2 regions of the Ensifer sp. NM-2 genome follow, and region 1 is predicted to be linked to the other one. Evidence: predicted binding sites of a transcription regulator. Region 1 holds the regulator's gene; the other holds the start of a gene.
The links. Region 1 encodes HrcA, which represses chaperone genes, less so after heat shock. Its sites were predicted from a motif close to GTTAGCACTCNCNNNNNGNGAGTGCTAAC; they were not measured.
Positions count from the first base shown of each region.

Region 2: groES (co-chaperone GroES) is a predicted target of HrcA. The motif match lies at 3,363-3,391, and genes of this name have one in related genera.

Region 1 covers NZ_PVZR01000001.1:300,951-313,020, reverse strand. The annotation lists gene rpoN (RNA polymerase factor sigma-54) at 1-305, shown strand, start outside; gene hpf (ribosome hibernation-promoting factor, HPF/YfiA family) at 599-1,168, shown strand; gene ptsN (PTS IIA-like nitrogen regulatory protein PtsN) at 1,341-1,805, shown strand; gene C6558_RS01620 (helix-turn-helix transcriptional regulator) at 1,826-2,632, opposite strand; gene C6558_RS01615 (SDR family NAD(P)-dependent oxidoreductase) at 2,770-3,537, shown strand; gene C6558_RS01610 (D-arabinono-1,4-lactone oxidase) at 3,552-4,787, shown strand; gene grpE (nucleotide exchange factor GrpE) at 4,860-5,471, opposite strand; gene hrcA (heat-inducible transcriptional repressor HrcA) at 5,635-6,714, opposite strand; gene rph (ribonuclease PH) at 6,874-7,593, shown strand; gene C6558_RS01590 (VOC family protein) at 7,611-8,030, shown strand; gene rdgB (RdgB/HAM1 family non-canonical purine NTP pyrophosphatase) at 8,072-8,719, shown strand; gene hemW (radical SAM family heme chaperone HemW) at 8,839-10,020, shown strand; gene C6558_RS01575 (glutathione S-transferase family protein) at 10,162-10,776, opposite strand; gene C6558_RS01570 (DUF1801 domain-containing protein) at 10,888-11,256, opposite strand; gene C6558_RS01565 (DoxX family protein) at 11,270-11,692, opposite strand; gene C6558_RS01560 (nuclear transport factor 2 family protein) at 11,734-12,070, opposite strand, start outside.
Region 2 covers NZ_PVZR01000001.1:751,864-763,933, forward strand. The annotation lists gene C6558_RS03685 (hypothetical protein) at 96-542, opposite strand; gene groL (chaperonin GroEL) at 1,308-2,945, opposite strand; gene groES (co-chaperone GroES) at 3,008-3,304, opposite strand; gene C6558_RS03700 (TIGR01459 family HAD-type hydrolase) at 3,773-4,621, shown strand; gene C6558_RS03705 (bifunctional riboflavin kinase/FAD synthetase) at 4,635-5,618, shown strand; gene ileS (isoleucine--tRNA ligase) at 5,964-8,873, shown strand; gene C6558_RS03715 (hypothetical protein) at 9,002-9,622, shown strand; gene C6558_RS03720 (GNAT family N-acetyltransferase) at 9,626-10,105, shown strand; gene C6558_RS03725 (nucleoside deaminase) at 10,118-10,567, opposite strand; gene C6558_RS03730 (pseudouridine synthase) at 10,641-12,070, shown strand, end outside.

The sequences.
Region 1 (12,070 bases):
ACAAGTACATGCTGACGCCGCGTGGGCTGTTCGAGCTGAAGTATTTCTTCACCGTCTCCATCGGTTCGGCCGAGGGCGGCGACAGCCATTCGGCTGAGTCCGTGCGTCACCGCATCCGCATGATGATCCAGCAGGAAGTCGCCGATGCGGTGCTTTCCGACGACGATATCGTCGACAGCCTCAAGCAGGCCGGCGTCGACATCGCGCGACGCACGGTGGCGAAATATCGCGAAGCGATGAACATCCCCTCCTCCGTGCAGCGACGGCGCGAAAAGCGGGCGCTGGCCAAGGTATCGGGCTTCTAAAGCAGGTCGCGCAACAGTTTTTCAGCGGTTTTGCGACGACGACATGCGAAAGAAAAAGAGCCTAAAGCGACGACGCAAGGTTAAAGCGTATTAACTTTTTTGCGACCTTCAATTGACTCTCCGCGACGCAGGGGATATGAGCCCGCCGCAATTGCCGAGGACACGGTCTTCCTCAGGCGGCCGGCACGACCGGTAGGTGCGACAGAGAGGCTCCCGCAAGCGTGAAAGGCTTGGATGACGAGAGCGCTTGGAATAGACTGGCTACGCAAATCACGAAATAGAGAGGAAACTCCATGAGTGTGCGTGTATCCGGTAAACAGATGGAAATCGGCGATTCGTTCCGCGCCCGCATTGGCGATCAGATCGAGCAGGCCGTTACCAAATATTTCGACGGAGGATATTCAAGCCAGGTCACTGTGGAAAAGTCTGGACCGCGCTTTAGCGCCGACTGCAAGCTTCATCTCGATACGGGCGTGGTTATGCAGGCGAATGGACAGGCCAATGACCCTCAGGCTGCCTTTGACGCAGCGTCGGAGCGCATCGAAAAGCGCCTACGTCGCTACAAGCGCAAGCTCAAGGACCACCACAACGGTAATGGTCAAGGTACCGAGGTGGCATACACAGTGATGGACTCGGTGCCATTCGAGGATGACGAAGTCCCCGAGGATTACGCACCGACGATCGTCGCCGAAAGCTCGAAACACCTGAGGACGATGTCTGTCGCCAGCGCCGTGATGGCGCTCGACATGACGGATGAACCCGTCCTCATGTTCCGCACTCCCGGCAAGGCAGAGTTGAATATCGTCTACAGACGCAACGACGGAAATATTGGCTGGATTGACGCCGCCAATATCAAGGGATGAGTGGAAAAAGGGAGTGCCGGTGCGCCGGCGCTCCCGCCACTTGGATCAGCGGACAGGCCGGAAAATACGACTTTTCTGTGCATGGCACCCGCCAAGACAAAGATGGTTAGAGCCATTGCGACGCATTTATGATGATGTTGTCCGGCTCTAACCGGCGAACGAGGACAAAAGAATGGCATTGGCAGGCTTACTGCACCAAAATGCGATCATCCCGGCCATGAGGGCCAACTCGAAAAAACAGCTCCTTCAGGAATTGGCGGCTAAAGCGGCAAAGATCACCGGCCTTCCGGAACGCGAAATCTTCGATGTCATCCTGCAGCGTGAACGGCTGGGCTCCACGGGCGTCGGCAACGGCATTGCTATCCCGCACGGCAAGCTCAACAACCTGCCGTCGATCATCGGGATCTTTGCGCGGCTGGACACGCCGGTCGATTTCGAAGCGCTCGACGACCAGCCTGTCGACCTCGTCTTCCTGCTCCTGGCGCCCGAAGGCGCCGGCGCCGACCATCTCAAGGCATTGTCGCGCATCGCCCGCGTACTGCGCGACCACGACATGGTGGCGAAGATCCGATCGAGCGATTCCGCCAGCGCGATCTACACGCTGCTCAACGAGGACACGACCTCGCACGCCGCCTGAGCCACGGCCCGGACCGGCCGTCAGTAAAGCTGACGGCGGTTCAAATGATCAATGAAAATTCGAAACAGTGCGCCCTGGCTCGAAATACCGAGCCGGCGATAAATGTTCTTGCGGTGAATGCGGACGGTTCCTTCGGCGATGTTCATCGTCTTGCCGATCGACAGGTTGCTGTGCCCGCGCAGGATCAGGCGGACGATGTTGCGTTGCTGCCGGGTCAGGCGGTCGGCGCAGAGGCTGTCGAAAGCGGTTTCGATCGCGTCGTCGGGCCGAGGCGTCGCCGCCACGGCATGGCTTTGCTGGCGCCAGTTCGAACGCACGGCCTCTCGCACGATCGGCTCGTAGACCCGCAAGCGCTCCAGTTCCTCGTCGCTGAACGGCGTGCCGCCGCGGCCGCGCATCAGCGAATAGGTGGCCTGCACGCTGTCATCGAGCGGAATGACGAAGCCAATCTCTTCGACCAGAACCCCGCTTTCCATCGAGATGCAGGGATGCACCTCGGCCGAGCTTGAAAACTCCGAATGGAAGAACCGGTCAGGCGCAAGTTCGCGCATGCGCCATAGCCCCTGCGGCTGGCCGGAGCTGCAGGCAACATAGAACGGGTCAAGCAGATAGGCGCCGCCGAGATAGGCAGAAAGCGCGCTGGCGGACACCTTGGCGGTGTAGCCGTCATGCAGCACGATCGGTCTGTTATCATAGGGATAGGCGAAGGCAACCGAGAGATCGAAGCTTGCGACCGAGCGCAGCATGCGATCGAGCGCGCCGCCGAAATCCTGTGTTCCGATCAATCCGATCATGGCCGAAATATCGGCCGACTCCCGAGCCAGCATCCGCGTCGAACTCTCCCCTACCCCCGTATCCCGCATGGGATATCGACAGCCCCCTCTTCGTCAACAATAATTCATCCCACGAGGGACCAAGATCGTAGCACGTGTTTAGCCGCGACGCTTGAGCACAGGGGGACACGATGGCAGGCAGACTTTCCGGAAAAGTGGCTTTGATCAGTGGTGGCGCCGGTGGCTGCGGGCTTGCCGCATCCGAACTCTTTGCCCGCGAAGGGGCCAAGGTCGGCATCGTCGATCTGCCACGCAGCAAGGGCGAAGAGGTTGCCGCCGCCATCCGCGCAAACGGCGGCGATGCGATCTTCGCGCCGGCCGACGTCTCGATTTCTGCGCAGGTGAGCTCGGCCGTCAAGGCGGTCGAAGCAGCCTTCGGCGCGATCACCGTTCTCTTCAACCATGCCGGCATCCTGGCGGTCGGGCCCTTTCTGGAGACGGAAGAGGACGAATGGGACCGGCTGATGGCCGTCAACGTGCGCAGCATGTTCCTGATGACCAAGGCGGTGCTTCCAGGGATGCTCGCCGCCGGCGGCGGCAGCATCGTCTGCACCTCGTCGATCTCGGCCGTGGCGGCGACGCCGATGGAAGTGCTCTACGACACGACGAAGGGCGCCTGCCACATGTTCGCCCGTGCCATCGCGGTTGAGTTCCGCGACCGCGGCATCCGCTGCAACGCCGTCTGCCCCGGCTTCATCGCCACCGATCACGGCAAGCGCGAACTGGTGGGCCTCAGTAAATACGGCGTCGATGTCTCGGAAGCGGCGATCGCTGCCCAGCAGGGGCGGATGTGCGACCCGAAAGAGGTCGCCAATGCCGCGCTGTTTCTGGCCAGCGACGAGGCAAGCTTCGTCAACGGCACGCATCTGTTCGTCGACAATTGCTTCACAGCGGTCTGAGAGAGGGGAAAGATATGCTTCAGACGGGCGGCCACTGGCGCAACTGGGTCGGAAACCAATCCTGCATCGTGCGCCAGCGCGGTGCACCCGAGAGCGAGGCGGCGCTCGCCGAAATGGTCCGCGAGGCGACGTCGCAAGGGCTCAATGTGCGCTGCGCCGGCTCCGGCCATTCCTTCACGCCGGTGGCGCTGACCAGCGGGCTCCACCTGACGCTTGCCAACATGCAGGGCGTGGTCGCCATCGACCAGGCGCGCAAACGCGTCTCGGTCCGGGCGGGAACGACGATCAACCAATTGGGCAAGGTATTGAAGTCGAACGGCCTCTCGCTGATCAACCAGGGCGACATCGACAGCCAGGCGCTGGCTGGGGCGCTCACCACCGGCACCCACGGCACGGGAGCAGCACTTGGCAACATGGCCTCGCAGATCGTCGGCATGCGGCTCGTTGAGCCCGACGGCAGCATTCTCGTCGTCGACGAGACGACGCCGGACCTGCTGGAGGCGGCCCGCGTCTCGATCGGCATGCTCGGCGTGATCTCCGAGATCACGCTGCAGGCGATGGACAGCTACAACCTGCATGAAAAGCTCTGGCGCTGCACATTCGACGAGATGATCGAGCAGCACGACGAACTCGCCGCCAAGCATCGGCACTTCGGCTTCTTCTGGTGCCCGGTTTCCGAAAGCCGGCATTGCTATTGCCTGCCGGATACCGCGTCGGTTTCGACGACGGACAAGACGTCCGACGTCTGCGAGATGAAGGTGATCGACATCACCGACCGGCCGCCGATGGAGCAGGGGTTCGAGAAGATCGCCTATTCCTCGGAGATCTATCCGATCGAGTATGTGCCGAACTTCCACGAACTTGAATATGCGGTGCCCATCGCCCACGGCAAGGAGGCTGTAAAAGCTGTGCGCAAGCTGATGCTGGAAAAGCACCCGACCTGCATCTACCCGATCGAATACCGCTTCACCGCAGGCGACACCGGCTGGATCAGCCCGTTCTACGAGCAGGATTCGATCACGCTTTCCGTCTCGGGCGAGCCGGGCACGGACTATTGGGAGTATCTCAAAGACGTCGATACGATCCTGCGCCAATACGGCTCGCGGCCGCATTGGGGGAAGCTGCATTTCCTCGGCGCGGAGGACGTGACTGCGCTCTATCCACGATCCGGCGATTTCCGGGCATTACGGGCGAAAGTCGACCCGGAGGGCCGTTTCCTCAACGATCACCTGCGGCAGTTGTTCGGTTGATATGATTGCCGAAAACAAGAAACGCCGCGCATCCGAGTGGACGCGCGGCGTTGAAATGGATCAGACCGCAGCTCAGGCCGCCGGGCTGTCGCCTTCCGTAGCTGCCGCCTTCGGGCCGCCCTTGGATACGCCGACCATGGCCGGGCGCAGCACGCGGTCGCCGATGGTGTAGCCGGCCTGAACGACCTGCAGCACCGTGTTGTTCGGCACGTCGGCGTTCGGGATTTCGAACATTGCCTGGTGGAAGTTCGGGTCGAACTTCTGGCCTTCCGGCTCAAGCTTCTTCACGCCGTGACGTTCCAGCGCCGACAGCATGGCGCGCTCGGTCATCTCGACACCTTCGATGAGGGCAGTAAGGCCCGCTTCTCCGGCTTCCTTCGCTTCAGCCGGGATGGCATCGAGCGCACGGCGCAGATTGTCGGAGACGGCGAGCATGTCGCGGGCAAAACCAGCAACGGAATAGGACTTGGCATCCTTGACGTCGCGTTCGGTGCGGCGGCGCAGGTTGTCCATTTCGGCGGCGAGCCTTAGATACTTGTCGCGCAGGTCGTTGTTCTCAGCCCTTGCAAGCTCCAGCGGATCGGGCTCGGCAACCGGCGCCGCTTCCACAACCTCGGGCGTATCGTTGACTGCCTCGTCGGTCGCGGCAGCTTCGTGTCCGTGCTTGTTTGTTTCGTCGGTCATGACGTTCTCCGGTGTTCGTCTGTCTTGTCTTCCGCATTCCGACGCCCGCGCGCAACGATGGCCGCATGGCGTAAAATGCCCAGTGACTGGATTTGATGCCGATATCGAGGTTTAGGGCCGAAAAATCAAGGGTTCAATGCTGCCTGTGGCCAAAAGCGCCTGATCAGCGCGAAAGCCGCGACATCAACTGCGCGGTATAATCGACCATCGGCACGATGCGCGAATAGTTGAGCCGCGTCGGACCGATGACGCCGACGGCGCCGACGATGCGATCTTCACTGTCGCGATAGGGCGCAACGATCAGCGACGAACCGGACAATGAAAACAACTTGTTCTCCGAACCGATGAAGATCCTGACACCCGGGCCGCTCTCTGCGAGGTCAAGCAGCTCGATCAGGCTGTCCTTCTTTTCCAGGTCGTCGAAGAGCATGCGCAGGCGGTCGATATCCTCGGTTCCCTCCAGGCCCTCGAGCAGGTTGGCCCGGCCGCGAACGATCAGCCGTGCCGGCTTTTCATCGCCCTCGTTGCCCGACCAGATCGCCAGTCCACGCTCGACCAGTTCCTGGGACAGGGCATCGAGTTCGCTGCGCACGGTCTGCTTGACGGTTTCGAGCTGCGAGCGCACCTCGCCGATCGTCTGGCCGGCGAGATGGGCATTCAAGAAGTTCGCTGCTTCCGTCAGTTGCGAGCTCGTCACGCCGGCGGGAAGCTCGATGATGCGGTTTTCGACCTGGTCATGCTCGCCGACGAGCACGGCCAGCGCCTTGGTGGGCGCCAGCCGGATGAATTCGACATGCTTGAGCACCGGATCGTTCTTGGCGGTGATCACGAGGCCGGCGCCGCGCGACATGCCCGACAGCATCTGGCTTGCCTCTGCCAGCAGCGTATCGACCGGCTGGGCATGGTCGCTCAACCGCACGTGCCGATCGATCGAAGCACGATCTTCTGGGGAGAGATTGCCGACCTGCATGAAGGCGTCGACGAAGAAACGCAGGCCCGTCTGCGTCGGCAGGCGGCCGGCGCTGATGTGCGGCGAATAGATCAGCCCGAGATCTTCGAGGTCGCTCATCACATTGCGCACGGACGCCGGCGACAGCGACATCGGCAGCAACCGCGAAAGGTTGCGTGAGCCGAGAGGCTCTCCGCTGTTCAAATAGGTTTCGACGATGCGACGGAAGATTTCACCGGAACGCTCGTCCAGCGCCGCCGCGATATCGGTCACTCCGGGATTGCGCAGTACCATGTCGCTCCATGTTCGCAGGCCAATCCTGCCGCCGGAAATATAGTGATCCCCGCGCCCGATAGCAAAAGGGAAAAATCGCCCCGATCCCCGGCTGTCCACCGGTTCCCTTTGGCTGCGCCATGCTCTAGAAGGCTCACCAGATACGATAGGAGTTTGATGATGCGGCCATCCGGCAGAAAAATCGACCAAATGCGCAAGGTTTCGTTCGAGCGCAATTTCTCCAAGCACGCGGAAGGCTCCTGTCTGGTGCGATTCGGCGATACGCACGTGCTGTGCACAGCCAGCCTTGAGGAAAAGGTTCCGGCCTGGCTGCGCAACGGCGGCAAGGGTTGGGTGACGGCCGAATACGGCATGCTGCCGCGCGCCACCGGCGAGCGCATGCGTCGCGAAGCCTCGAGCGGCAAGCAGAGCGGCCGCACCCAGGAAATCCAGCGCTTGATCGGCCGGTCGCTGCGCGCCGTCGTCGATCTGCCCGCACTCGGCGAACGCCAGATCTCGATCGACTGCGACGTCATCCAGGCTGATGGCGGCACGCGCACGGCCTCGATCACCGGCGCCTGGGTGGCGCTGCATGACTGCCTGAAGTGGATGGAAGCCCGCAACATGGTGAAGGTCGAGAAGGTCCTGAAGGACCATGTCGCCGCCATATCCTGTGGCATCTTCGCCAACCAGTCGATCATCGACCTCGACTACCTCGAAGATTCCGCCGCCGAGACCGACGCGAATTTCGTCATGACCGGCACCGGCGGCATTGTCGAGATCCAGGGCACGGCCGAAGGCAAACCCTTCAGCGAAGCGGAATTCGCAAGCCTGCTCGGACTGGCAAAGACCGGCATTGCCGAGCTTGTCGCACTGCAGAAGCAGGCGATCGCCGGCTGACGAGAAGGACGGAGACGATGGCCCCGGCGCTGGATGGCATTCTTGAGACTGCGCTCTATGCGTCGGATCTCGACGCCGCCGAGGCCTTCTACAGCGGTGTGCTGGGGCTGGAGAAGATTACACGGCGGGAGAACCGACATGTGTTCTTTCGCTGTGGCTCGGGCGTTCTGCTGATTTTCAATCCTGCGGAAACGGTCAAACCGCCTTCGCCGGATGCGGCCCTGCCGGTGCCGCCGCACGGCACCACCGGCCAGGGCCACATGTGCTTCCGCGTTTCCGCGTCGGCACTCGACGCCTGGAGGGCCAAGCTGGAAACGGCGGGTGTCACGATCGAAGCCGATGTTGTCTGGCCGAACGGCACGCGCTCCTTCTACTTCCGCGATCCGGCCGGCAACAGCCTCGAATGCGCGGAACCGGGCCTCTGGTCCATCGAATGAACCGCGGCCTTCGCGCCGCATCTTTTAAGAGACGACACATCATGCGCACACTGGATGACAAGACGCTCATCGTCGCCAGCCACAATGCCGGCAAGATCCGCGAGATCCGCGACCTGATCGGGCCGCTCGGCTTCGAGGCCAAGTCGGCAGCCGACCTCGACTTCGTCGAACCGGATGAGACCGGCACGACCTTCGAGGAAAACGCGACGATCAAGGCGCTCGCCTCGGCCAAGGCCTCGGGCCTGCCGGCGCTTTCGGACGATTCCGGCCTGGCGATCGACGCACTTGATGGCGCACCTGGCGTCTACACCGCCAACTGGGCCGAACGCGAAGACGGCAGCCGCGATTTCGCCATGGCGATGGAAAAGGTCGAAAAGGCGCTGCAGGGCAAGGGCGCAAGTGCGCCTGAAAAACGCACGGCCCGTTTCGTCTCGGTGCTTTGCCTTGCCTGGCCAGACGGCCATGTCGAACTTTTCCGCGGCGAGGTCGAGGGCCATGTCGTGTGGCCGCCGCGCGGCGACCAGGGTTTTGGCTACGATCCGGTCTTTCAGCCGAAGGGTTACGACACTACATTCGGCGAGATGAGCGCGGACGAGAAACACGGCTGGAAGCCGGGCGATGCTGAAGCGCTGTCGCACCGTGCCCGCGCCTTCAAGATCTTCGCCGAAACCTGCCTTGGAGCGGGCTGAGGAAACGTGTATGCGGTTTTCCGCAACATCCCGCTCCAATTTGTTAGAAGCGATCGCAGTCATGACTTCGGGTCGATCGGCCCAAGGTCAACGTGATCTACCGCATGAGAGACGCAACGATGCAGACGGCCACGCTATCGGCACTCGGTGACGGCATGGATCCCGGTTTCGGGATCTATGTGCACTGGCCGTTCTGCGCGGCCAAATGCCCCTATTGCGACTTCAACAGCCACGTGCGCCACCAGCCGATCGACCAGCCGCGTTTCGTCGCCGCTTTCCTCAAGGAAATGGCGGAGGCGCGTGAGCTTTCCGGTCCACGCACCGTCACCAGCATCTTCATCGGCGGCGGCACGCCGTCGTTGATGGATCCGGCAACGGTCGACGCTATCCTCTCGGGCATCGCCCGCGAATGGCATGTGCCCGATGGCATCGAGATCACCATGGAGGCGAACCCTTCGAGTGTCGAGGCGACGCGCTTCCACGGCTATCGCGCGGCCGGCGTCAACCGTGTCTCGCTCGGCGTGCAGGCGCTGAACGACCGGGACCTCAAATTTCTCGGCCGGCTGCACAATGTCGAAGACGCGCTGAAAGCGATCCGGCTGGCGCGCGAGATCTTCCCGCGCATGTCCTTCGACCTGATCTATGCCCGCCCCAACCAGACGGTCGAGGAATGGGAACGCGAGCTCAAGGAGGCCGTCTCCTATGCCGTCGACCACCTGTCGCTCTACCAGCTGACGATCGAGGAGGGCACGCCCTTCTTCGGCCTGCACAAGGCCGGCAAGCTGATCGTTCCTGATGGTGAGCAATCGGCGGTCCTCTACGAGGCGACCCAGGACATCACGGCGGCGATCGGCATGCCCGCCTACGAGGTCTCCAACCATGCCCGCCCTGGTGCCGAGAGCCGGCACAACCTCACCTACTGGCGCTATGGCGACTATGCCGGCGTCGGGCCTGGTGCCCATGGCCGCCTCAGCGTCGGCGGCGCCAAGCTGGCGACGGCGACCGAGCGCAAGCCGGAGGAATGGCTGCGGCTGGTCGAAACCTACGGCCACGGCATGGTCGAGCGCGAAGTGCTCGACCTCGAGGCCCAGTCCGACGAATTGTTACTGATGGGCCTGCGCCTCAAGGAAGGCGTCGATCTCGCCCGCTGGCAGACGCTGTCCGGCCGCGATCCCGATCCAGACCGCGAGCAGTTCCTGATCGACCACGGGTTCATCGAGCGGCTGGGAAATTCCCGCCTGCGCTGCACGCCTTCCGGCATGTTGATTCTCGACGCCGTCGTCGCCGACCTCGCCTGCTAGCGCTTTTCCAGGAAAAGTGCGAAGCGGTTTTCCGTCAGGAAATGCGTAGAGCAAGGAAATATCGCGTCTCGATGCCACCGTCTGAGACGCAAATGTTTTAGCGGCCGCCCTGCCTGCATCCAACGCAAGGAAACCGAAGGCTCAATCGTGGGTCTCGCCGGAGAGCGGCGTCGCGCGCATCGATGGTCGTTCCTCGAAGGCATCGAACCAGACGCTCAGCTTCGTCCGGTCACGGAACGACGGCAGGTCACGGAACGCCATCCAGGACAGGGTCGTGGCGAGCGCGATGTGGCCGATATCAAGCGGCGCGTCGACATCGAGCGTCTGCTCCAGCCAGTCATAGGTCTGCTCGATCTTTTCGGCATAGCCGTCGGCGAGCGCCGGATAGCGCAAGGCTTCCGGGCGTCGCTCCGTTTCCCAACGCAACCCGATCCCCGCCTGCGCCAGCCCTTGCGCCACGGCCTGCAATCTCAGGGCATGCCAGCGCGCCTCGCCGCTTTCGGGGATGAGCTTGCGGCTATCATGCAGCGTATCGAAATAGGCGCAGATGACGTCGGAATCGAAGATCGCCGCATCCTCGGGGCGCAAGAGAACCGGCACCTTGCCGAGTGGATTTTCGGCATGGACCTCTTCATTGCGCAGCGTCGGGCTGGTCTCGTGGTGGATCACCTCCAGTCGCTCAGCGATGCCGACCTCGTGGGCGAAGACGAGTGCCTTGCGGGCGAAAGGGGAATGGGTCTGGTAATAGAGGATCATCGTGCCTCGCGGGTGTTGGAAGGAAATTATCCGGTCCCGCGAAGATGTATTGCATCGGACAAGAGAAAGGCGCTCTGTTTCGGAGCGCCCTTTGCAAGTTTGTTTCGTCGTTCAAGATTTGAACGGATCGCCCTTCTCGGCATTGAGGGCGATACCCTTGGCTACCAGCCGCGCCACCTGGGCGCCGTCGACCTCGCCGGTCGCTTTCACCTTGATGAAGGCCATGTCGCCCTTGCCGCCGCCCTTGGCCAGTCGTGGGTCGAGATCGAGCATATCGGCGCCGCGCCAGAAGCCGAGCGTCACATAGTCCTTGGCAGCCTTGATCAGGCAGACCGGTCCGCCGGCCTCATAGATCGGATGGCCCCATTTCACGCTGTCCCTGGTGCCGCCGGCGGCAAGAATGGCACCGTGCAACTCTTTCGCCACGGCAGCCGGCGTACCGGAAAGGCCTGCAATGTAGTCGCTAACCGTTTTGCTCATCGCGAAATTCTCCTTAGGCTTGCTCGTTCTTGAACGGGATCAGCGCGCGCACGCGACGGTCTCGGAGCCACAGGCCAGCCCAGGCGATGACGCCGAGATAGAGCCCGAACAGCAGATGGGTGAAAAGAGGGCTATCCGCGCGCAGATGCGTCGCCATGGCACCGCCGAGATAACCGGTGAGCAGAATGGCGCCGAGGACCGACGTTCTCGGGATCGCATAGAGCAGCGCACACAGAAGCGTGAGTACGCCGAGCAGACGCGCAAGGCCAACATCGGCGGGATAGCCGAGCACCGCCAAAGTCTCAGTCACCACGTCCAGTGGCACGAGCTTGATCGCTCCGTCGAAGGCCAGGAACGCAACAACCAGACCGCTCAGCACGCGGCCGAGGATCACCATTTTTCCAGCCGGAGCCGTCATAACAAGAGCAGTGTTCATTCGGGGAGTTCTCCTCGTTTCCCGTTGTCACAAATCGTTCTTCAGTCTGTCTTCTTGGCCGGTCCGACGATGCCCCAGCGGATGCCAAAGGGGTCACGCAGCTGGCCATAGAGGTCGCCCCAGAAGGCGACCGCAAGCGGCATCGTCACTTCGGCGCCGGCGGCAACCGCGCGATCCCACCAGAATTGCGCGTCCTCGACCACCAGATGCAGCACGACGCCCTGCGGCGCGGCATAGGGCATGCCGTGTTCCGGGAAGGGATCGTTGAGCATCAATGCACCGCCATTGATCGTCAGATGGCAATGCATCAGCCGTTTACCGTCTTCGGCGAGCATCCGCCCGCCATCCGTTGCGGCGAAGGCGCGGACGTAGAAATCA
Region 2 (12,070 bases), 450 kb from region 1:
TGCGATTTTCCACCAGGAAACGCGTAAAGACAACGAGCTGGAACGCTTTTGGGACTCTGTTTAAGCGCGGAAGCGCTCTGTAGGCGGGAATGCACCTACTGGCGCAGAAGCATCTTTCCCGCACCTTCGACAAGGAAGCGCGGGAAGAAGAAGATGCCGTGGATCGTACCGGAATAGCGTTCTTCGAGGCCCGAGGATTCGCCGATGCAGAACACCGGCTGCTTGTGGCCGGATTCGAGGCTGATCGTCGTCGAGAAGCAGAAGGACGAACACGTGGTTGCCGCCTGCTCAAAAAGCTCGAGCACGTGGTTGCGGTCGGCGAGGTCGTAGCAGCGCACGAAATTGAGCAGCCCGCATTCGCTCTCGTTGAGACCGTGGATCGCGGACGCCTTCTCGCCAAGCCGGAACAGGCCCGTCGACAGGTCGCCCGACCAACCTTCGGAAACGCAGAACTGTTCCAGGAATTCCTGATGCGGGAGACCGGAATGCATCTGTCCCGGAACACCGAGGGGAACTGAATTTGTTCTCGTGATCTTAAACACGGTCTACCCCAGCACGACCCCTGGCGAATGTCGTCTTCCCACCAGGCAGGCCCATCCCCAATATACAACCCTCGCCAGCCATCGACCCATAGCAGGAAGAACACGCACGATAGTCGTTTGCGTCTTTCTGTACGGAAAGGTCACGAAACTGTGACGTAGCTCGCCAAGCGAAATGATTTCGCAGGAAAGGCCGGCTTAATTTGCGATGAAATACTTATATGCTTTGCGTGATGTTCTCAAAGAGAGCTTGGACACACAGTTAATATGAAAAGTTTGAGCGATTTTTCGCTCGCTTTAGGCCCACCATCCAGTCTCTCGTGAATCTCTGTCCACTTGGGGCGGTGTTATAGTTCGTTTTTTCTCGACTTCAACGCTTTTTTAGTGCCGCCGCAGCTACCGGGTAATTTTTCCTGCGGACAGCTTTGACGTGCACGTTAGATGCAACCGCAGGATTATCGCAAAAACGAGAAAGGGCGACCCGAGGGTCGCCCTTTCCGATCCGAATGGATCATCGTGGATCTGCTTGAACAGGTCCGCGATAAGGCTGGCGCCCTATCACATCATGTCCATGCTGCCCGTTCAGCGCGCTTGACGCGCTGAACCGCTCTTAGTGCATGGGCAAAGCTTTATGGACAATGCTGCGATTGGGCTGGCGCCCTATCACATCATGTCCATGCCGCCCGTTCAGCGCGCTTGACGCGCTGAACTGCTCTTGGTGCATGGGCGAAGCTCTATGGACAATGCTGCGATTGGGCTGGCGCCCTATCACATCATGTCCATGCCGCCCATGCCGCCCATGCCGCCCGGCATCGCCGGCGAGTCCTTCTTCGGCAGTTCGGCGATCATGGCTTCCGTCGTAACGAGAAGGCCAGCAACCGAAGCCGCGTCCTGAAGGGCGGTGCGAACAACCTTGACCGGGTCGATGATGCCCATGGCAATCATGTCGCCATATTCGCCGGTCTGGGCGTTGTAGCCGAAGTTGTCCTGGTCCTTGTCGAGGATCTTGCCGACAACGATCGAAGCTTCGTCACCAGCGTTCTCAGCGATCTGGCGGGCCGGAGCCTGCAGAGCGCGACGAACGATGTTGATGCCGGCTTCCTGGTCGTCGTTCACACCCTTGACGGTGATCTTGACGGAAGAACGCAGCAGGGCAACGCCGCCGCCCGGTACGATGCCTTCCTGAACAGCAGCGCGCGTCGCGTTGAGAGCGTCGTCGATGCGGTCCTTCTTTTCCTTCACTTCAACTTCCGTCGAGCCGCCAACGCGGATTACGGCAACGCCGCCAGCGAGCTTGGCAAGACGTTCCTGCAGCTTTTCGCGGTCGTAGTCAGAAGTGGTTTCTTCGATCTGAGCCTTGATCTGCGAAACGCGGCCTTCGATGTCGCTCTTCTGGCCAGCACCGTCGACGATCGTGGTGTTTTCCTTGGAGATCGAAACCTTCTTCGCACGGCCGAGCATGTCGAGCGTGACGTTTTCGAGCTTGATGCCGAGGTCTTCGGAGATCACGGTACCACCGGTCAGGATGGCGATGTCTTCGAGCATGGCCTTGCGGCGATCGCCGAAGCCCGGAGCCTTGACGGCAGCGATCTTCAGGCCGCCACGCAGCTTGTTGACGACGAGCGTAGCAAGAGCTTCGCCTTCGACGTCTTCAGCGATGATGAGGAGCGGCTTGCCGGTCTGAACGACAGCTTCGAGAACCGGGAGCATGGCCTGGAGGTTCGAGAGCTTCTTCTCGTGGAGGAGAACGAAGACGTCGTCGAGGTCAGCGACCATCTTTTCCGGGTTGGTGACGAAGTAGGGGCTGAGGTAGCCACGGTCGAACTGCATGCCTTCGACGACTTCGAGTTCGGTTTCGGCGGTCTTGGCTTCTTCAACCGTGATGACGCCTTCGTTGCCGACCTTCTGCATCGCTTCTGCGATGTCGAGGCCGATCTGACGCTCGCCGTTTGCCGAGATCGTGCCGACCTGTGCGACTTCTTCCGAAGTGTTGATCTTCTTGGCCTTGGCCTGGAGATCCTTGACGACTTCGGTGACAGCGAGGTCGATGCCGCGCTTCAGGTCCATCGGGTTCATGCCGGCAGCAACAGCCTTGGCGCCTTCGCGAACGATCGCCTGGGCCAGAACGGTTGCAGTCGTGGTGCCGTCGCCGGCGATGTCGTTGGTCTTCGAAGCAACTTCGCGGACCATCTGGGCGCCCATGTTTTCGAACTTGTCTTCAAGTTCGATTTCCTTGGCAACTGATACGCCGTCCTTGGTGATGCGCGGAGCGCCGAAGGACTTGTCGATGATGACGTTACGGCCCTTCGGGCCGAGCGTGACCTTTACGGCGTCAGCGAGGATATCGACGCCACGCAGCATCTTTTCGCGCGCGGTGCGGCCGAATTTGATTTCTTTTGCAGCCATTTGAGAAAACTCCCGGGCTCATTGCCCATTGGTTGTCATGAAAAGGTGTGGACGACGGCAGATCAGCCGATGATGCCCATGATGTCGGCTTCCTTCATGATGAGAAGGTCTTCGCCGTTGATCTTGACTTCGGTGCCCGACCACTTGCCGAACAGAACGCGGTCGCCAGCCTTGACGTCGAGAGCAACAACCTTGCCGCTTTCGTCACGGGCGCCCGAGCCAACAGCGACGATTTCGCCTTCCTGCGGCTTTTCCTTAGCGGTGTCCGGAATGATGATGCCGCCCTTGGTCTTTTCCTCAGACTCGACGCGGCGGACGACAACGCGGTCGTGCAGCGGGCGAAAATTGGTGCTTGCCATTAGTCTAATCCCTCGATCAAATGACACTACGGATCGCTCAACGACCCGATGGATGGGTGTTAGCACTCTCTTTTGTCGAGTGCTAGCGAGGCCGAGATAAGGCTGGGTCCGGGACGAGTCAAGGATTGGCCGTTCAAAAAATTTCAGGCGACATGATTATCGGCGGCTGATGACAGGCAACGAACGGCGGCCGGGCCGGAACGTTTGCCTGCCTATTGCATGAAGCGGTCGGAATTTGGGCAGATCCGATATCGAGGATTTGCCTGGTCTCGCTGCCCGATCCGGTTGTTATCATGAGCCTCGGGGTCGGCAGGCCCTGACGCTGATGTCCCGTGGACCGTCTCCTCGGCATGAGGGAGGGGCGGGCGCCGAATCCTTGGGAATGGCGGCGATTTTCTAGGCGCGAGGCTTGTATTCTCGGCCCTTCCTTGCCATGCAAGCCGGAAACCGAGTTTGCAGGAAGCCCGCATGGCCGCAAGGATCAACAGTTTTCGGGAAATCGCAGGGCGCTATGACGTCGTGCTCTGTGACGTCTGGGGTGTTCTCCACAACGGCGTTCAGGCGTTTGCGTCGGCCTGCGAGGCCCTGGCGGAAGCGCGTGCAGCAGGGCTTACGGTTGTCCTCATCACCAATTCTCCCCGGCCAAGCCCCAGCGTCAAGGTACAGATCCGCGGGCTGGGCGTTCCCGATGAAGCCTATGATCGCATCGTCACGTCGGGCGATGTGACCCGCACCTTGATCGCCGCAGCCGACAAGAAGATTTTCTTCATCGGCGCCGAACGCGATCTGCCGTTGCTCGAAGGGCTCGGCACCGAGATCGTCTCGTCGGAAGATGCAGAGACCGTCGTCTGCGCCGGCTTCTACGACGATGAAACCGAAACGCCGGAGCACTATCGCGCGACGCTGACCGGACTTGCCAAGCGCAAGATCCCGTTCATCTGCGCCAATCCGGACCTGGTGGTCGAGCGCGGCCACCGGCTGATCCCCTGTGCCGGCGCCATCGCCAAGCTTTACGAGGAGCTCGGCGGCGAAGCCCGGATCGCCGGAAAGCCCTATATCTCCATCTACCGTGCCGCGCTGACGGAAGCCAAGGCCGTTCGCGGTCCACTCGATCTGTCGCGTGTCATCGCCGTCGGCGACGGTATGCCGACCGATGTCAAGGGCGCCCAGGATGCCGGCTTCGATCTGCTTTACATCAGTGCCGGTATTCACGCGCAAGAATACATGAACGAAAGCCGCACCGACGAGGCGAAGCTTACTGCCTTCCTGAGGAAGGAAGGTGCTTCGCCGAAGTGGTGGATGCCCAGGCTCGCCTGACGGGAAGATCGAGATGACGGTTTTTCATCGCAACGAAACCCGCGACCCGCTGCCCGAGCGTCTGCGTGGCGGCGTTGTCGCCATCGGCAATTTCGACGGTGTTCACCGCGGCCACCAATCCGTGCTGGAGCGAGCGCTGGAAGAAGCCGCGGCACGCGGCGTTCCCGCACTGGTGTTGACCTTCGAGCCGCATCCGCGCACGGTCTTTCGGCCAGACACGCCGGTCTTCCGGCTGACGCCCGCACCGCTGAAAGCCCGTATCCTCGAAGGCATGGGGTTTGGCGCCGTCATCGAATACCCGTTCGATCGCACCTTCTCCGAACTTTCCGCGTCCGATTTCATCCATCGGGTGCTCCTGGAGTGGCTGCATGCCTCGCATGTGGTCACCGGGTTCGATTTCCATTTCGGCAAGGGGCGCGAAGGCGGTCCCGCCTTTCTGATGGCGGCGGGCGGCGAAAACGGCTTCGGCGTCACCCTGGTCGACGCCTTCCGCGATGAGAATGCCTCGGTGATCTCCTCGAGCTTCATTCGCTCGCTGCTCGGCCAGGGCGACGTTTCTCACGCGGCCGGCTTGCTCGGCTATCGCTACACGGTCGAGGCCGAAGTAATCGACGGCAAAAAACTCGGGCGGACCCTCGGCTATCCCACGGCCAACATGCGTCTACCGCCCGAGGTCGAACTTAGAACCGGCATCTATGCCGTGCGCTTCCGCCGGGCTGACGGCTCGCTCTATGATGGCGTTGCCAGCTTTGGCCGGCGTCCGACCGTCGACAGCGACGGCGAGGCGTTGCTTGAAACCTTCGTCTTCGATTTTTCCGGCGATCTCTACGGCGAGGTCTGTTCGGTTTCGTTCTTCGGCCACCTGCGCGACGAGCTGAAGTTCGACGGGCTCGACCCGCTGGTGGCGCAGATCCGAAAGGACGAAGACGAGGCGAGGGCGTTGCTCTCCGGCGTCACGCCCTTGAGCGATATCGATCGCCGGATCAACTTCGCCTAAAGAAATCCGTCGCGCCGAAGCGGCGGACCTTTTCAAAAGGCCGAAAACGCCTTAAACAACCGGCCACCATGACCCGGCACCGTCGACTGACCATCGATCAGCGAATTATTGGCCCGGCTTTCCGCGCGCACTAGGCCGCCGGAAGGTCCGGGATTTCGGCGTTTCCAACGCCTCAGTCATCTCTGGAGCGCCGCGCGTCTCTTGGACACGCTAAGGTAGCTCGAACACTTTGAAGCTGCGCATGATCCTTTTCCGAAAATCGATCCCGATTTCAGGGTTATGCGCCGGATACCGAACCCTTTCGCATGCGCGATGATCCGCGCGGAAAAGACGATTGCAAAGACCATGACAGATACCGCTGAGAAGATCGACTATTCCTCCACCCTCTATCTGCCGCAGACGGAGTTTCCGATGCGTGCCGGCCTGCCGCAGAAGGAGCCCGAAACGGTTTCCCGCTGGCAGAAGATGGGTCTCTACAAGAAGCTGCGTGCCTCGGCCGCCGGTCGCGAGAAATTCGTGCTGCATGACGGCCCTCCCTACGCCAACGGCAACATCCATATCGGCCATGCGCTGAACAAGATCCTCAAGGACGTCATCAACCGCTCGTTCCAGATGCGCGGCTTCGACGCCAACTACGTGCCGGGCTGGGATTGCCACGGCCTGCCGATCGAATGGAAGATCGAGGAGAAGTATCGCGAGAAGGGCCAGAACAAGGACGAGGTCCCGGTTAACGAGTTCCGCAAGGAATGCCGCGACTTCGCTGCGGGCTGGATCCAGATCCAGGCGGAAGAGTTCAAGCGCCTCGGCATTGAGGGCGACTTCGACAACCCCTATACGACGATGAACTTCCACGCCGAAGCCCGCATCGCCGGCGAACTGATGAAAATCGCCAAGATGGGGCAGCTCTATCGCGGCTCCAAGCCGGTGATGTGGTCGGTCGTCGAGCGCACGGCGCTGGCCGAAGCCGAAGTCGAATATGCCGACGTCGAAAGCGACATGATCTGGGTGAAGTTCCCGGTCACCGAAGGCTCGGCAGATCTTGCAGGCACCTTCGTCGTGATCTGGACGACCACACCCTGGACGATCCCCGGCAACCGCGCCATCGCCTTCTCCTCGCGTTACGCCTATGGTCTCTACGAGGTTGCGACTGCAGAGAACGATTTCGGTCCGCAGCCCGGCGAAAAGCTGATCTTCGCCAAACGTCTGGCAGACGAGTCCGCCGCCAAGGCGAAGCTCACCTTCAATTTCGTCCGCGACATCGAGGGCGCTGAACTGGCCGCCGTCACCTGCGCCCATCCGCTGCATGGGCTGGGTGGCGGTTACGCGTTCAAGGTGCCGTTGCTCGATGGCGACCATGTCACCGACGACGCCGGCACCGGCTTCGTGCACACGGCGCCGAGCCACGGCCGCGAGGACTTTGACGCCTGGATGGACAATGCCCGCGCGCTTGAAGCCCGCGGCATCTCCTCGGCAATTCCGTTCACCGTCGACGACGCCGGTTATTTCACCGCCGACGCCCATGGCTTCGGCCCGGACGCCGAAGGTGGCGCCGGCCGCGTGCTCGACGACAAGGGCAAGAAGGGCGATGCCAATGATCGCGTCATCAAGGCGCTGATCGCCCGTCACGCGCTGTTTGCCCGCGGCCGTCTGAAGCATTCCTATCCGCATTCCTGGCGTTCCAAGAAGCCGGTGATCTTCCGCAACACGCCGCAGTGGTTCGTCTACATGGACAAGGGCTTCGGCGACGGCACGACGCTGCGCTCGCGCGCCCTGTCGGCCATCGACGATACCCGCTTCGTCCCCGGCGCCGGCCAGAACCGCCTGCGTGCGATGATCGAGGGACGTCCGGACTGGGTGCTCTCGCGCCAGCGTGCCTGGGGCGTTCCGATCGCGATCTTTGCCGACGAGCAGGGCGAGATCCTTGTCGATGAGGCCGTCAACGCCCGCATTCTCGAAGCCTTCGAGCAGGAAGGCGCCGATGCCTGGTTCGCCGAAGGTGCCAAGGATCGCTTCCTCGGTAATGACCACGACCACGAGAAGTGGCACCAGGTCATGGACATTCTCGACGTCTGGTTCGATTCAGGCTCGACGCATACCTTCACGCTCGAAGATCGTCCGGATCTGAAGTGGCCGGCTGACGTCTATCTCGAAGGCTCCGACCAGCACCGCGGCTGGTTCCATTCGTCGCTGCTCGAATCCTGCGCAACGCGCGGCCGTGCGCCCTACAACGCCGTTGTCACTCATGGTTTCACCATGGATGAGAAGGGCGAGAAGATGTCGAAGTCGAAGGGCAACACCGTCACGCCGCAGGAAGTGATGAAGGATGCCGGCGCCGACATCCTGCGCCTCTGGGTGATGACGACGGACTATTGGGAAGATCAGCGCCTCGGCAAGACGATCATCCAGACCAACATCGACGCCTATCGCAAGCTGCGCAATACCATCCGCTGGATGCTGGGCACGCTGGCGCACGACAAGGGCGAGGAAGTCGCCCACGCCGAGCTGCCCGAGCTGGAAAAACTGATGCTGCATCGCCTGGCCGAACTCGACCAGGTCGTTCGTGAAGGTTATGACGCGTTCGACTTCAAGAGGATCGCCCGCGCTCTGATCGATTTCTCGAACGTCGAACTCTCCGCGTTCTATTTCGACGTGCGCAAGGATGCGCTCTATTGCGACGCACCGTCGAGCCTTCGTCGCCGGTCGGCGCTTGCGGTGATCCGCAAGCTGTTCGATTGCCTGGTGCTGTGGCTCGCGCCGATGCTGCCCTTCACCTGCGAAGAAGCATGGCTGTCGCGCAAGCCTGACGCTGTCTCGGTCCATCTCGAGCAGTTCCCGGCGATCCCGGCGGAATGGAAGAACGACGCCCTCGAGGCGAAGTGGGAAAAGATCCGCGCGGTGCGCACGGTCGTGACCGGGGCGCTTGAAATCGAGCGTCGCGAGAAGCGTATCGGCTCGTCGCTGGAGGCGGCTCCCGTCGTCTACATCGCCGATCCGGAGCTGTTGAAGGCGCTCGAAGGCGAAGACTTCGCCGAGATCTGCATCACGTCGGCGATCACCGTCGAGGCGGGCGAGGGCCCTGCCGACGCCTTCCGTCTGCCTGAGGTCGCCAAGGTTGGCGTCGTTCCGGAGGCCGCCGTTGGCCGCAAGTGCGCCCGCTCCTGGCGGATCACGACCGATGTCGGTTCGGATGCACTCTACCCTGAGGTGTCTGCCCGCGATGCCGCCGCCCTGCGGGAACTTGGCTTCAAGGCTTAAGGGATCATTTACCGGATGAATTGCGCTTACCGCATTCATCCGGTAAAACCTGCCCGAAATTTGGCGGATTTATCCGCCATGGCGCTGAGTGGCCGCGCACGTGACGGTGGCCGGCTAGAAGGAATTTCATGGAAATGACGCGAGAGTTGCGACTGTTTGCTAGCGTTGCCGCCATTATGACGAGCGGCCTGGTACTTTCCGGCTGCATCGGCGGTCCGACCTACGGCACCGACAAATCGGCTGGCGAGCAGTTGATCGACGATCTCGGAAGCGCTGTGAGCTTTACCCCGACGAAGCGTGATCCGGTCAAGTACCAGCCGCGCCCCGGCCTGGTGCTGCCGCCTACCGGCCAGCAGACCGCCCTCGTGGAGCCGCAGAAGTCGCTCGCCAGTCGCGAAGCCAATCCGGAGTGGGTCGAATCTCCGGAAGAGGCGCGCAACCGTCTGCGCGAAGAAGCCGACGCCAACAAGGACAACCCAAACTACGTCTCGCCACTCGCAAAGGCCAGCGCCAATGGCCGCCGCCTTTCGGCCAAGGAGCAGCAGCAAGCCTATCGCGACGCGCGCAAGATCGAGATGGGTGCCTACGCCGACAAGCGCCGCTTCCTGAGCGATCCGCCGCTCGAATACCGCCGCCTTCCGGAAGCTTCGGAAGCCGACCTTGGTGAGCCGGAAAAGCTCAAGGAGCGCCGCCGCAAGAAGGAAGCGCAGATCAAGAATTCCGGCAGCAAGTGGTACTGGCCCTTTTAAACCATGACGATCAGCATTCGCGACGCGCGACCGGAAGACGCGGAAACCATCCTGCGCTTCATCACAGAACTGGCCACCTACGAGAAGGCGCCCGACGAAGTCGAGGCGACGGTCGAGCAGTTGCAGGCCTCGCTCTTTGGCCCGGATGCGCTCACCCGTGCGGTGATCTGCGAGAAGGACGGAAAGCCGGCTGGCTTTGCCATGTGGTTCTACAACTACTCCACCTGGCAGGCGCGCAAGGGGCTTTATCTCGAAGACCTCTACGTAACGCCGGATTGCCGCGGCTCCGGCGCGGGCAAGATGCTGTTGAAGCATCTCGCCAAGATCGCCGTCGAGGAAGGCTGTGGTCGTTTCGAATGGAGCGTGCTCGATTGGAACGAGCCGGCAATCCGCGTTTACGAAGCCGTCGGCGCCGAACCGATGTCGGAGTGGACGCGCTACCGGCTTGCGGGTGCGGCGCTAGAGTCTTTCGCAGCCGGCTGAGAGTTCGCTCACTTAGCGTTTCCCGGCAAAAAAATCCCTGAGAATGTCAGCGGCTTCGCGCTCGGCAAGCCCGGAATAGACATCGGGCACGTGGTGGCATGTCGGCGAGCCGTAAAAGCGCACGCCGCTATCGACCGCGCCACCCTTGGGGTCTTCGGCGCCGTAGTAGAGGCGACGGATGCGGGCAAAGGAAATCGCTGCCGCGCACATGGTGCAGGGCTCCAGGGTGACATAGAGGTCGGCGCCCGTCAGCCGTTCGTCGTTGAGCACCATGGACGCTTCGCGGATCGCAACGACCTCGGCATGGGCGGTGATATCGTTGAGTTCGCGGGTTCGGTTTCCGGCGCGCGCGATGATCTCGCCGTTGAAAACGACGACGGCGCCGATCGGCACCTCGCCACGTTGGCCCGCCTTTTTGGCCTCTTCGAGGGCCGCATCCATGAAGCGTGTCGTATCAGCCATCGCTCAAACAATAATTTCTCTTAACCCACGGGCTCCGACCTGATAGGACAGCCGCAAAAGGCAGGCAACACAAATGACATCCAAAGACAAGCCCACGCGGCCTGGCGGCAAGCCCGCTGGCCGGGACAAGAAACCTCAATTCGCTGGCAAGAAGGCGGCAGCGCCTGAAGCCGGTGCCTCGCGGCCGCCCAAGGCAGGCCCGAAGCCCGCCGCCGCAAGCAGCGACGAGCCGCAGCGCATCTCCAAAATCCTGGCGCGCGCCGGCGTTGCCTCGCGCCGCGATATCGAACGCATGATCATGGAAGGTCGGGTGAAGCTCAACGGCGTCATTCTCGACACGCCTGTTGTCAACGCGACACTGGCCGACAGCATCGAAGTCGACGGAAATCCGATCCGCGGCATCGAGCGCACCCGTCTGTGGCTCTACCACAAGCCGGCCGGACTGGTGACCACCAATGCCGACCCGGAGGGCCGCCCGACGGTCTTTGACAACCTGCCGGACGAGCTGCCGCGCGTTCTATCGATCGGCCGCCTCGACATCAACACCGAAGGCCTGCTGCTTTTGACCAACGACGGCGGGCTTGCCCGCGTGCTCGAACTTCCGTCGACCGGCTGGCTGCGCCGCTATCGCGTGCGCGCCCATGGCGAAATCGACCAGGACGAACTGGACAAGCTGAAGGACGGCATTGCCGTCGACGGCGTGCTTTACGGCGGCATCGAAGCGACGCTCGACCGTGTGCAGGGTTCGAACGTCTGGATCACGATGGGTCTGCGCGAAGGCAAGAACCGTGAGATCAAGAACGTGCTCGGCGCGCTCGGGCTCGACGTCAACCGCCTTATCCGTATCTCCTACGGCCCGTTCCAGCTCGGCGAATTGCCGGAAGGCCATGTGCAGGAAATCCGTGGCCGGACGCTGCGCGACCAGCTCGGCCCGCGCCTGATCGAAGACGCCAAGGCGAACTTCGACGCGCCGCTCTACAACGATCAGTCGGCAACCCTTCCTGGCGAAGCGCCGGAAGGCGAAGCCTCCGACACCCGCAAGCCCGAGCGTGCCAACCGCTGGGAAAAGCCGGAAGACAAGCGCGAGCGCGCGCTTTCCCGTCTTGATACCCGTCGTGACGACCGCCGCGACGGTGGCCGTGGCAAGGATGGGCCGCGTGGTAAGGAAGGTCCCCGCGGCAAGGGTGGCCCCCGCGAAGAGCGCGGCGACGCCAAGTTCGAGGATCGGCCGAAGCGCACGCCGGCGCAACGCGCCCGCACGGCCAATGTGTGGATGGCGCCCGGTGCGCGTCCGCTGGCCGAGAAGAAGCCGAAGTCCGCTGAAGGCGATGCCTCGGCAACGCCGGCCCGTCGCGAGCGCCCGGATGGCGCTCCGAAGACCAAACGCTACGGCCGCACGAAGGATGGATTTGCGACGAAGTCATCCGGCAAGTTCGATCCCGACCGCAAGGGCGGTGCGCCCAGGGACTTCGACCGTCCGGCTTCCGCCGCACCGGTCAAGCG